2 regions of the Microbacterium sp. F01 genome follow, and region 2 is predicted to be linked to the other one. Evidence: predicted binding sites of a transcription regulator. Region 2 holds the regulator's gene; the other holds the start of a gene.
The links. The regulator LexA, encoded in region 2, represses DNA repair genes until DNA is damaged. The targets are predictions, from matches to a motif close to TCGAACANNTGTTCGA.
Positions count from the first base shown of each region.

Region 1: a site for LexA is predicted at 4,136-4,151, ahead of ACVN90_RS03390 (HNH endonuclease signature motif containing protein). Genes of this name have one in related genera too.

Region 1 is NZ_CM149592.1:771,169-777,384, reverse strand. Features, by position in the region: gene ACVN90_RS03400 (N-acetyltransferase family protein) at 1-206, opposite strand, end outside; gene ACVN90_RS03395 (hypothetical protein) at 354-3,863, opposite strand; gene ACVN90_RS03390 (HNH endonuclease signature motif containing protein) at 4,183-5,526, shown strand; gene ACVN90_RS03385 (hypothetical protein) at 5,848-6,027, shown strand; gene ACVN90_RS03380 (hypothetical protein) at 6,134-6,216, shown strand, end outside.
Region 2 is NZ_CM149592.1:1,523,178-1,529,393, forward strand. Features, by position in the region: gene ACVN90_RS06735 (hypothetical protein) at 1-1,079, opposite strand, end outside; gene lexA (transcriptional repressor LexA) at 1,193-1,873, opposite strand; gene ACVN90_RS06745 (LysM peptidoglycan-binding domain-containing protein) at 2,137-2,547, shown strand; gene ACVN90_RS06750 (histidinol-phosphate transaminase) at 2,606-3,700, shown strand; gene hisB (imidazoleglycerol-phosphate dehydratase HisB) at 3,697-4,305, shown strand; gene hisH (imidazole glycerol phosphate synthase subunit HisH) at 4,302-4,973, shown strand; gene priA (bifunctional 1-(5-phosphoribosyl)-5-((5-phosphoribosylamino)methylideneamino)imidazole-4-carboxamide isomerase/phosphoribosylanthranilate isomerase PriA) at 5,046-5,792, shown strand; gene ACVN90_RS06770 (SseB family protein) at 5,776-6,216, shown strand, end outside.

The DNA of each region.
Region 1 (6,216 bases), 750 kb from region 2:
GCGCCGACGAACTGGGAATCCGCGATGGCGACGAGGGTGGCGGATCTCGGGATGCCGCGGAGCTCGCCGAGATACGCCGACGCCGTCGCGAGGGTCCAGGCGTCGTTCCAGGGTGGGCGGTTGTAGGTATCGACGAAGCTCGGGAGCATGGCGTCGTCGTCGCTGGGTTGCCACGGTCGGATCACGACTGCGTGCGGTTCGGTCATCTCGCTCCTTCTGGGATCGGGCCGGGTCCACGGTAGCGGGTTGAGGGGGTGGTGGCGGGGTGGGCATGGCGGACGCGGCGTGATCGTCCACTCGGGATGGGATGCGCAACGATCGTGTCGGTCCCCACCTCGGCGTCAGCGTCCAGGTCAGCCGGGCGGAGGTAGTGGTGGCGGCTGCTCCTCCGTCTGTTCGTCATCCGGCGCGGGCGTCGTGGGATCGCTGAACGCCTCGAACAGCTCGTAGAGGCGCGGGGGCGGAGCTTCCGACTCCCCCGTGGTCGAGGCATCCGCTCCCTGCGTTGCGCGCGCCATGCCGACTGATGTTCTGGTCATCACGACCGGCAAGGACTTCAGTTGCGACTCGATCGCCTGGTCGAGCACATCGCGGCTGTACGACGACAGCGTCCATCCAAGCGGAGGGACCGGTGTGGGAACGGTCGCCGGCGAGACGACGACGATACGGGTTGTGCCGAACGTGCCAGTGCTCGGCCCGACGCCGACGGTTTCGAGGGCGTCGGCGATTCGCTGCAGCCAGGCAGCCTCGCGGTTTTGGTGGCTGCGCGCGTCGAGGCCGGCGAGCGGAACGAAGAGCTCGGCCGCCAAGCGCTTGGTCTCAGCATCCAGTTCGAATCCGCGCTCGTTCTTGAGGTACACCACGATCGGCATCACCGGCGCGGCCGCGCCCTCGCCGCGGTTGTGCGCATCGACGAGCGGGAGGAGTTCGGGGAGGAGGTCGGCGATCGACGCCAGGCCGGTGTCGTCGCTGTAGCCGCCGTCGACCAACTGAGCGTCGAGCGGGCGGTTGCCGCCGTCGCAGCCGCTGTCGGCGACGGGCATGCGTCCGCCGGGTGTCACGAAGGGGAATCGCGCCGAGAGCATGGCGGCTGACGACCACGTCAGCGACGTGCTGCACCCCGGCCAGACCTCGTCGAGCGCCAGGGCGTAGGCGATGCCCGAGTCATCGCGCCCGCAGTCATCAGGTGACAGCGGCTCCGCGGCTGAGCTCGCCGTCGGCGTCGGCGCCGGCGATACCTCGAGCTGCACGACGGTGATGCGGCAGCCTGAGATCGAGTCGGCGGAATTGAGAAGCAGGAACGGGCGCAGCGGCTGGTCAGCGTTGCCTTCCGCCGGCTCGAGGGTGAACGGGTCCGCGAGCCCCGGCCCGTCGCCGGTGTCGGTGTGCTGCTCCCAGCCGGTCTCGAGGAGAGCTGCCCGGTCGCCCCACTCGCCGTCGAGGGCTGGGATGCGCGCGCCCGAGAAACCCGTCACCACGTCGCCCGCGAGCATGCCCGTGACCACCCGGGCCAGCGGCTCCGCGCCGGTGAGCTTCGCGACAGCGGCCAGAGGATCTTCGGCGAGACGGTCGACGACGAGCCCGACACTGCCGCCACTGATGCCGCTCGCCGCGAAAGGAGCGTCGGCGAGGCATTCGTCGACGCCGCTCGGCTCGGGCTTCGCTGCCTCGCCCTCGACTCTTTGCGGGATCGTCGCCGACGCGAACTTCTCGAGCGCTGCGACCGTCCAGTACGCGGCCCTCGCTCCTCCGCCCTCCGCGGCGATGAGAATGAGCGGCGTCACCGTCTGCTGCTCGACGACGCAGGCGTCCGCTTGTTCAGCCCACGCCTGGAACCGGGTCGCGAGGGCGGCGGTGAACCGCGAGTCCGCAGCATCCGTCTCACTCACGGGTCCTGGGGTGGGGGTAGTGTCTGTCGGCTGCGGGGCTGTGGTGGGCCCGGCCGTCGAAGATGGGGATAAGGATGCCTCACCCGCACGCACCGCATGCACCCGGGCATCCGTCATCCAGGTCGATGTCACCAGCCCGCACACCAGCACGAGTGTGATCACGGGGGTGGCCTTCAAGCCGAACTGGGTGAAGATGCGCAGCGGCTGCCGTCGCTGGAACACGAGGATGATGCCACCGAGCATGAGCCCCCACGCGCTGAGGAGGAGAACGGTGACCGTCACGGTGCCCGCCGTGGCGAACCACTCGGGGTTGATCGTCGCGAGGGCGACCACCGCTCCACCCACGCCGATGGGCAGGATGTCGGTGACGATCGTCCACGTGTTCGCCGCATCGGTCGGATGCCGCGGATCGAAGAATCCGAAGAACCCGCTCTGGGGGGTGTTTCCCAGCGCGAAGCGGTCGAAGCTCCACACGAACAGGGTTACGAGGAGCGGGAGCATGAACACGCCGAGGATGCCCATCACGAGGAGTGTCGCCGCGCTCGCGCTGTGATCTGTCGTGGTGATCAGGCCCGCCCACTCGGCGACGACCGGAGCGGTGAACGAGCGCACGAGACCCAGCGGAGCGAGCGCGGCGAGAAGGAGCGCGACGGCATCGCCGGTGAGCCAGATAGTCCGGCGGCGGAGATCGCGGGCGTCGGCGGCTTGCGGGGTCTCTGCGCAGGGATCGGGGAGCGGAGGCTTTGCGGGGTCGCCGTCGGTTGCGGCGCCTCGATCGAGCAGAGCCGACGCGACGATCACCACGACCGCGATCACGGCGAGGAGCAGCAGGGGCCCGGCGTGGGTGTGCGCGAGGGCGCCGGTCAGCAGATAGATGACGACCGTCACCGCGATGAAGGCGGCGACGAGGAGCCACAGCCTCCACGCTTGCCAAGCGGTCGTCGCGCGCCACGCACGATCCGCGAGCAGACCGACCGTCGCGGTCGCCGCCACGGCGAACAGCGCCACGAACAGGACCGGGACCGGGTGGTCGCCGATGCCGGACGCTGCGCTCGCGAGGATCCCGATCCACAGCACGCCGTACGGCAGGGCGATCCACCAGGCGACGGTCGCCGACTCGCGCGCAGCGCGGAACGCGTCGGTCCAGTAGGCGACTTCGGACCGACGACGACCGAACACCCCGACGACGAGGCTGGAGGCCAGCAGCGCGAACGATGCCCCCAGCATGGGAGCCCAGACGATGCCGCCCTCGCCGGCCCAGCTTCGCTGCACATCGGGCAACTGGTCGGCGATCCCCGATCGCGAGACCAGCGCGAGGCCGGCGAGAGCCAGCAGGTAGATGACGGCGAGCGCGTGCACGTTCACCGCCGCCAGCAGCCGCCGACACCGCTGACCAAGGGCGCGGCGTGCCACAGGGACCGCGAAGATGCCGACGACCGCGAGGGCGAGACCGCCCCACTTCGCGTAGGCGAACCATGGCACCAGCGCCTGAGTCGTGGTGTTCGTCAGGTCGTACCCCGACATCGTCGTCACGATTCCCTCGCCGATCTCTGCGAGGAGCGTCAGCGCGAGCCCTCCGACCGCTATCGCCGAGCGCCAGGCGATCACGGCGAAGAGGGCGAGATACCCCGCCGCGAAGCCGGCGTCCACCGTGTTGTACAGCCGCACGAGATCGCCGACCGCCGACGGCGCCGCAGCCGCCTCCGCCCACTGCTGCCAGACCGCCCAGACCCGCGCGCCGTCGAGGGCCCCGAACCCGATCGCGTCCGACATCGTCGCGGTCTCACCGTTGACCGCCATCGAGCCCAGCAGGCGATCCACCTCGAGCAGCGCGACCAGTGCGGCGACGGTGATCACGATTGCGAACGGCACGAAGAGCCGGCGGACATACCCCACCACAACGGGACTCGCGGGCCCGTTCCACGGGCCGATCGAGCCGTCCTCCAGCGGATTCGGCCAAGCTGCAGCCACCATCGATGCCTCCACCGAACGCAACCCCAACGCATCCACGCGCCCACCCGGGCTCACACGCCCGACACGCAGCGGCATCGAGCGAGCATCGACGTTCCCCAGAGCATCGCTCATCGCCTGGCACAGGTGTACCACGCGGATGGAGTCCCCGGTAAGAGGCAGGCATGCGGGAGCAGAATCCGACACGACACACTTGCTCGTATCTTTGTGCGAGTGTGTGAACGGAAACTGCGTTCTCAAACTTTTGATCATTGCTGGATTTTTTGGGGCATCCTTCGAATATTTGCTCGACTATCCGAGGCAACTGCGGTATCGTGGACCCATGACGGACCACCTCGCTCCCCTCGCCGCGGCGGTCGACTCCGCGCGGGTGCTGTGGGCCGAGGCGGCGATCGAAGCGCTGGCGCCGGGGGCGCTCATCCGTCTCAACGAACAGCTTGCCGACAGCCAACGACTTCTCGACGCGGCGCGAGCACGCGTCGCCGCCGAGATCGCGCGGCAGTCGCGGCCCGAGCTCGGGCCTGATGGGCTCGCCAAGCAGCAGGGGTTCCGCAATCCGACCGCACTGATCGCCACCGTCGGCGGAACGAGTGCCGGCGAGGCGGCACGCCTCGTGAAGGTCGGGGAGGCCACGGCACCCCGCATGACGTTGAGCGGTGAGGCGGCGCCGGCGCGGCACCCGCACGTGGCCGCCGCGCTCGCAGCCGGCCGCATCGGCGCCGCTGCGGCGAGCGCGATCATCACGATGCTCGACAAGGTCGCTCTGCGCGCGGGGCGTGAGGCTACCGACCAGATGGAACAGCTGCTCGTCGAGAAGGCGCCCGGGCTCGCATCCGATCAGCTCGCCCGACTCATCACGCGCGCCGAAGCCCAGCTCGACCCGGCCGGCGTCGAAGCCCGCGAAGAAGAACTGCGCGCCGAGCAGGCGCTGCATGTCTACGAAGACCGCCGGGGCATGCTCGTCATCAACGGCAAGCTCGATCCCGAGCACGGCGCTCCGGTCAAGCTCGCGCTCGAGACGATGGTCGGGGCAGAACTGCGCGCCGAGCGCGATGCTGCGCGGGCGGGAACGGATGCTGCGCGCCGCAGCGTTCCGCAGATGCAGGCCGACGCCCTCGCCCGACTCGCCGAGCACGCCCTCGGCTGCGCGAACAAGGACCTCCCCCTCGGGGGCGCGACGGTCGTGGTGCGGATCGACCACGAAGACCTCGTCACCGGCACTGGCTACGCGACGATCGACGGCATGGCCGCCCCGGTCTCCGTCGCAACCGCCAGGCGCATGGCTGCCGGCGGCGGAATCATCTCCTGCGTTCTCGGAGCAGACAGCGAGATTCTCGACTGGGGCCGCATCCAGCGCCTCTACACGACACCTCAGAGGCTCGCTCTCGTCGAACGCGACGGCGGCTGCGCCGGATGCGCTGCCCCACCCTCCTACACGAAGGCCCATCACATCAGATGGTGGGCGCGAGACGCCGGGCCCACCGACCTCGACAACGGGGTGCTGCTCTGCGAATCCTGCCACCACCGGATCCACGACAACGGCTGGGACATCCGGATCGAAGGGAAGGGAACACGCGCGAAGGTGTGGTTCCTGCCGCCGGCGCACGTCGACCCTGATCGCACACCCCGACTCGGCGGCCGGGCACGGTTCGACCTCGTCGCCTGAGCGCCGGGACGCCGGTCAGGCGCACGACCCGGATCGCACACCACGACTCGGCGGCCGGGCACGGTTCGACCTCGTCGCCTGAGCGGCGCGACGCCGGTCAGGCGCACGACGCGGATTCGACCTCGCCGCCTAATGGACGCGACGCCGATCAGGCGCAAGGCGCCTGCGCGCGCGGGCATGGCTCACCCGCAGACCTGCGCTGAGTAAACCCCTTCCCCCGCCCACGGCACACCCTCACTTCACCGCGGAACCATTGGCCAGACGCCTAAGCTTGACGCGCACCCCCACCTCGCCAGTCCTCGCCGGAGCCCCACCCCCACCGTGATCCGAGTCCTCGTCACCGTCGCCATCGCGCTCGCCGCCATCACCGCCACCGCAGCCGTCGCGCTCTACGTGCTCCTCGTCGTCGACTCGCGCAAGTCCGTGCGCTACTACTACGGCGACACCACGGCACCGGAACACCTGAACACCGGGCTTAACCGAGACGAAACGCGACAGTAACCCCCCGTCAGCGAGATCGCCGTAGCGTGGCACCCAGATGGGGCACTGCCGCCCGGAGCCGGAAGGGAAACGGCCCCGGGCGTTCTCTTTGGGCTTGGGGGAGCACATGCACAGAGGCAGACGAGTCACAATCCTGGGGGCCGCGCTCACCCTCGGACTAGGTGGAGGGGCGCTCGCCGCCGCCCACGC
Region 2 (6,216 bases):
GTCGCAGCGGCGCCGCGCCAGCGGCCCGACATCCACGCGATCACGGCGATCACGACGCCCAGCAGCGTCAGGACCACGGCAGTGTCGCGCATGGCGCGGGTGATCTGTTCGTACATCGAAGCGAGAGCCCCGGCCGGCACACCCAGGTTCGGGGCGCTCAGTGCGAGCACCGAGCCGCCGATCCCGAGCGCGATCGCGAGGATCCCGGCACCGACGGCGATGCCCACGCCCGTGCCGAGGACCGCGGTGGATCGGCGCCGTGCGATGAGGATGCCCGCGAGGAAGAGCACGAGTGCGATGATCGGTGTCCACCAGCCGGCCGCGACGGCGAGGTTGTAGACGGTGCCGACCACCGTGAGTGCGTCGCTCTGCGCGACGACGATCGTCTTGTCGATGACCGGGATGGATTCGGCGAAGCCGATGCCGCGTTCGACCAGGCGCTTCTTGACCTCCTCGATGATCGGCCCGAGCTGGATGCCCACTTCGCCGGTGTCGCTGATCACGACGGCTCCGCCGGACGTGCCGCCGGCTGCGACGGCCGCCAACGATTTGTGGCTGGCGCGCAGCGCCGTCTCCCACACATCGGCGAACGCATCGGATTGCACCAGGCGCGTCACGGTGGTGTCGACGAGGTTCTGCAGACCTTGGACGGCGGGTGCACGGAGCAGATCGAGCGCGGCGAGAGCGCGCGGCGGCAGATCCAGCTGCTGGATGCCGTCGAACAGATCGTTCGTGAGACCCTCGAGATCGAGAGAGTCCTCGATCGCCGTGGTCACCTGGTCGGCAACGAGCGCTTGCACCTGCGGGTCTTCGGCGAGCGGGGCGAAGGTCTCCACGAACCGGGTCTCGTCGACCAGTTCGACCCGGGCCCACGCCGCGACGATGGAGACAGGCACCAGGATCGTCGCGATGACGATGCACACGGCCGACAGGAACGCGCGCCAGCGGTTGCCGTGCGCCTTCTCTGAAGGAGCTGCCGGTGGCGGCGATCCGGCACGCAGCCGGGCGTTCTCGGATTCGAGGGCGTCGAGGCGTGCGCGGAGCGCGGCGGTCTCATCCGCGGCGGTGACGTCGGTCATTCCCCCCTTATAGCGCCTGGTCGTGACCTACCGCCACCCACCCCGCCGGGTGGTGTCGAACTGTGCCTGAACGAAGCTCGACGATGTCGGGGCGGACGCGCTCCAGGAAGAGGTCAGACCGCGCGCAGCACCGCGACGACCTTGCCGAGCACGGTGGCGTCGTCGCCGAGGATCGGCTCGAACGCGGAGTTGCGGGGGAGCAGCCACGTGTGGCCGTCGCGCTGGCGGAACGTCTTGACGGTCGCCTCGCCATCGAGCATCGCCGCGACGATGTCGCCGTTGTCGGCGGTGGCCTGCGACCGCACCACGACCCAGTCCCCGTCGCAGATCGCCGCGTCGATCATCGACTCGCCCGAGACCTTGAGCATGAACAGGTCGCCCTTGCCGACCAGCTGGCGGGGGAGGGGGAAGATCTCCTCCACCTGCTGCTCGGCGGTGATGGGCACGCCCGCGGCGATGCGGCCGACCAGCGGCACGAGCGCGGCGTCGCCGACCGACGGCGCGGCGTCGGCGGGGCTCTCGGTGGCCGTGCCGGGCAGGTCGATGAGCACCTCCATGGCGCGGGTCTTGCCGGCGTCGCGCCGCAGATAGCCGCTGAGTTCGAGCTGGTTGAGCTGGTGCGTGACGCTCGACAGCGACTTGAGGCCGACCGCATCGCCGATCTCGCGCATGCTGGGCGGATAGCCGTGACGGGCGATCGAGCGCTGGATCACTTCGAGGATCGCGAGCTGCTTGTCGCTCAGGCTCTTGCGCCGGCGGGTCTGGGGCTTCTCTCGCCCGGCCGCGTCGCTCATCTTCCGGCTCCGTCCTGCGCTCGGCCTCCGAGCGCTGTTTCTTCGAATGTCGGAGGCCCGTGGTGGGGTTCTCGTATCGAAACCGTATCCGGATCCCACGCGATGAGGTGGCAACCTCGCCGCGTGTCGCGTTCGAGAGATCGACGTCGGAATCCGGTATTGACATCGTACAGACTCGAAGATAGCTTCGGAAGAGAGGTTCGCATTCTCCACTCCCGACCGAGTGGAGAATGCGAATCTCTCCCCATCAGGAGGAGACGAGCATGACCGCGATCGACTTCACGACGTCCGTCCCGTCGCCGGCCCGCGCCGCCGGCGCGGCAGCCCAGCGCGCCACTCGTGCCGTGACCGGCCGCTCCACGCGTCTCCGGCTGACGCTGCGCGGCCGTCGCGTGCTCGCCGTGCTGGCCGCCCTTCCGGCGGTCGTCGCCCTGAGCGTTGCGGTGCTGGGCGGGGGCGCGGCACTCGCCTCTCGCGACGTAGGCGCACCCGCGGGGTCGTTCACCACGGTCACCGTCTCTGCCGGCGAATCGCTGTGGACGATCGCCGAAGATGTCGCGCCCGACCGCGACCCGCGCGACGTCGTCGACGAGCTGGTGCGCCTGAACGCGCTCGACACCGTCCTCGTGCAGGCGGGGCAGCGCCTCGCGATCCCGACGGCATACGACCGCTGATCCCGGGGTGCGTCGCGCGACGTCACGCGGCGAGGGGGTGATGACCGGCGGGCCTACCATGGGATGGGTGAGTGCACGTCTCGAAGACCTCCCCATACGCGCCGATCTCCGGGGGCAGAAGCCCTACGGCGCCCCGCAGGCACCGCTTCCGGTGGCCCTCAATGTCAACGAGAACACGCATCCGGTTCCGGCCGAGGTCGCCGACGACATCCTCGACTCGATCGCTCTCGCCCTGCGCGACGTCAATCGCTATCCCGATCGTGAGTTCACCGCACTGCGGGAAGGCTTCGCCGACTATCTCGGCCATGGCTTGACACGTGATCAGATCTGGGCGGCGAACGGATCGAACGAAGTGCTGCAGCACATCCTGCAGGCGTTCGCCGGTCCCGGCCGCACCACCTTCGGCTTCACCCCCACGTACTCGATGTACCCGTTGCTCACGCGCGGCACAGGTGCGGAGTGGATCTCGGGTACCCGATCGGCCGACTACACGATCGACGCGGAGGACGCGGCATCCCAGATCTCGGATGCCTCGCCCGATGTGATCTTCCTGTGCTCGCCGAACAACCCGACCGGAACCCCGCTCGGACTCGACGTCGTCGAGGCGGTGTACGAGGCCAGCGAAGGCATCGTCATCGTCGACGAGGCGTACTTCGAGTTCGCCCCGCACGACGAGCGCTCGGCGCTGACGCTGCTGCCCGGGCGTGAGCGACTCGTCGTCTCGCGCACCATGAGCAAGGCGTTCGCCTTCGCGGGTGCCCGCGTCGGCTACCTCGCTGCGGATCCCGCCCTGATCGACGCACTGCGGCTCGTGAGACTCCCGTACCACCTGAGTGCGCTCACGCAGGCGGCGGCGTCCGCCGCACTGCGCCACGCGCCGGTCATGCTGGGCATGGTCGACGAGATCGTCGCGCAGCGCGACCGCATCTCGGCGACCGTCGAGGCGCTCGGCTACACGCCCCACGAGTCGTGGACGAACTTCGTGCTGTTCGGTGGCGTCGCCGATCCGGCTGCGACCTGGAAGGCGCTCTACGACGAGGGCGTGCTCATCCGCGACGTCGGAATCCCGGCGCACCTGCGGGTCACCGCGGGTACCGAGGACGAGACCACCGCGTTCCTCGACGCCCTCGCCTCGGTAGGATCGGCGGCATGAGCGCCGCACCACGTACCGCCTCGCTGCGCCGGGCGACGAGCGAGTCGACTGTCGAGCTCGAGCTCGACCTCGACGGCACGGGTCGCAGCCGGATCGACACCACGGTGCCGTTCTTCGACCACCTTCTGACGGCGTTCGCGAAGCACTCGCTGACCGATCTCACGGTTCGTGCGTCCGGCGACACCGAGATCGACGCCCACCACACGGTGGAAGACATCTCGATCGTGCTCGGCCAGGCGATCCGCGAGGCGCTCGGCGACAAGTCGGGCATCTCTCGCTACGGTGACGCGCTCGTCCCGCTCGATGAGGCGCTCGCGCAGGCTGTGGTCGATATCAGCGGCCGCCCCTACCTCGTGCACACCGGCGAGCCCGCCGGCTTCGAGCACCACCTCATCGGCGGCCACTTCACCGGCTCGCTCGTGCGCCACACATTCGAGGCGATCGCGTTCAACGCGGCGCTGACCGTGCACGTGCGCGTGCTGTCGGGCCGCGACCCGCACCACATCGCCGAAGCGGAGTACAAGGCGTTCGCCCGCGCGTTCCGGCAGGCGAAGGCGCTCGACCCGCTCGTCGACGGCATCCCGAGCACGAAGGGCGCCCTGTGACCGCAAGCGCTCCCTCCGAACAGGAGAAGCCGCTCGTCGCCGTCCTCGACTACGGGTCGGGCAACGTGCATTCCGCAGTCAAGGCGCTGATCGCGGCAGGCGCCGACGCACGACTGACCTCCGATCGTGGCCTCATCATGGATGCGGACGGACTCTTCGTACCCGGCGTCGGCGCATTCCGCGCCGTGGCCGAGGCGCTGCGCGCCAGTCGCGGTGACGAGCTCATCGAACGCCGCCTCGCCGGCGGGCGCCCGGTGATCGGCGTGTGCGTCGGCATGCAGATCTTCTTCGAGCGGGGCGTCGAGCGCGGCGTCGACACCGAGGGTATGGGCGAGTGGCCCGGCGTCGTGACCGAGCTCGACGCCCCCGTCCTGCCCCACATGGGCTGGAACACGGTCGAGCCCGGCGAGGGCTCGCGCCTGTTCCGCGGTATCGAGCACGAGCGCTTCTACTTCGTCCACTCGTTCGGCGCGCAGAAGTGGCTGCTCGACGTGCAGCCGCCCTTCCCCGAGCCCGTTCTGACATGGTGCGACTACGGCACGCCGTTCCTCGCGGCCGTCGAGAACGGGCCGTTGTCGGCCACACAGTTCCACCCGGAGAAGTCCGGGGATGCCGGCATCCGTCTCCTCACGAATTGGATCGACGGCCTCGGCGGGTCTACCCTCTGAGACCGTGCCGTCTGCGCAGGCCCGTGCTTGCGCGATCCGCCCCACAGCTTCCCCACGTCTGAGTCAGGATCCATGAACGATTTCGCGTCAACCCCCAAGCTCGTCCTCCTGCCCGCTGTCGATGTGGCCGACGGCAAGGCCGTCCGCCTGACGCAGGGCGAGGCCGGCACCGAGACGAGCTACGGCGATCCCGTCGACGCGGCGCTCGACTTCGCGCGGCAGGGCGCCGAGTGGATCCACCTCGTCGACCTCGATGCCGCCTTCGGTCGCGGCAGCAACGCCGGCGTGCTGCGCAAGGTCATCAAGCAGGTCCGCGGTGTTCAGGTGGAGCTTTCGGGCGGCATCCGCGACGACCGCACGCTCGAGGCTGCCCTCGAGAGCGGCGCGTCGCGCATCAACCTCGGCACCGCTGCGCTCGAGAACCCCGAGTGGGCCGCCGACGTCATCGGCCGCTACGGCGACGCCATCGCGGTCGGCCTCGACGTGCGCGGAACCACGCTCGCCGCACGCGGCTGGACGCGTGAGGGCGGCGACCTGTGGACGGTGCTCGACCGCCTCGAGTCGGCCGGATGCAGCCGCTACGTCGTCACCGACGTCACCAAGGACGGCACCCTCAAGGGCCCGAACCTCGACCTCCTGCGCGAGCTGACCACCCGCACTCCGAAGCCCATCGTCGCCTCGGGCGGCGTGTCGAGCCTCGACGACATCGCGGCGCTGCGCGACCTCGTCCCGCTCGGCGTCGAGGGCGCGATCGTGGGCAAGGCGCTGTACGCCGGCGCCTTCACGCTCGCCGAGGCGCTGGATGTCGCCGGACACTGACCCGCACGCCGCTCACCACGGCCATGCGCACGGCGGCGACTCCGCCGGCGTGCCGTGGGAGGGCCGCAGCTTCCAGGCGAATCCGCACTCCTCCGACGACGGCTCCGCCGATCCGGCGCTGCTGGCCGCGCTCACCGCGTTCCGCGCCGGCACCGGCGGGCAGCGCGAGGTCGTCGACGCGTACCGCTCCGCGCGCCTGCTGATCCCGCTCGTCGCCGAGAAGGGCGACCACGGCATCGGCGCGCACGGCCTCGAGGTCGACAAGACGCAGGAGCTCTCCATCGTCACGGTGGCGGCCCCCGACGGCCGTCGGGTCCTCCCGGTGTTCACGTCGGTCGACACGATGAGGCGGTGGGATGCTGCGGCTCGGCCGGTTCCGGCCGACGGCGTCCGCACCGCACTTTCGGCGGCCGCCGAAGACACC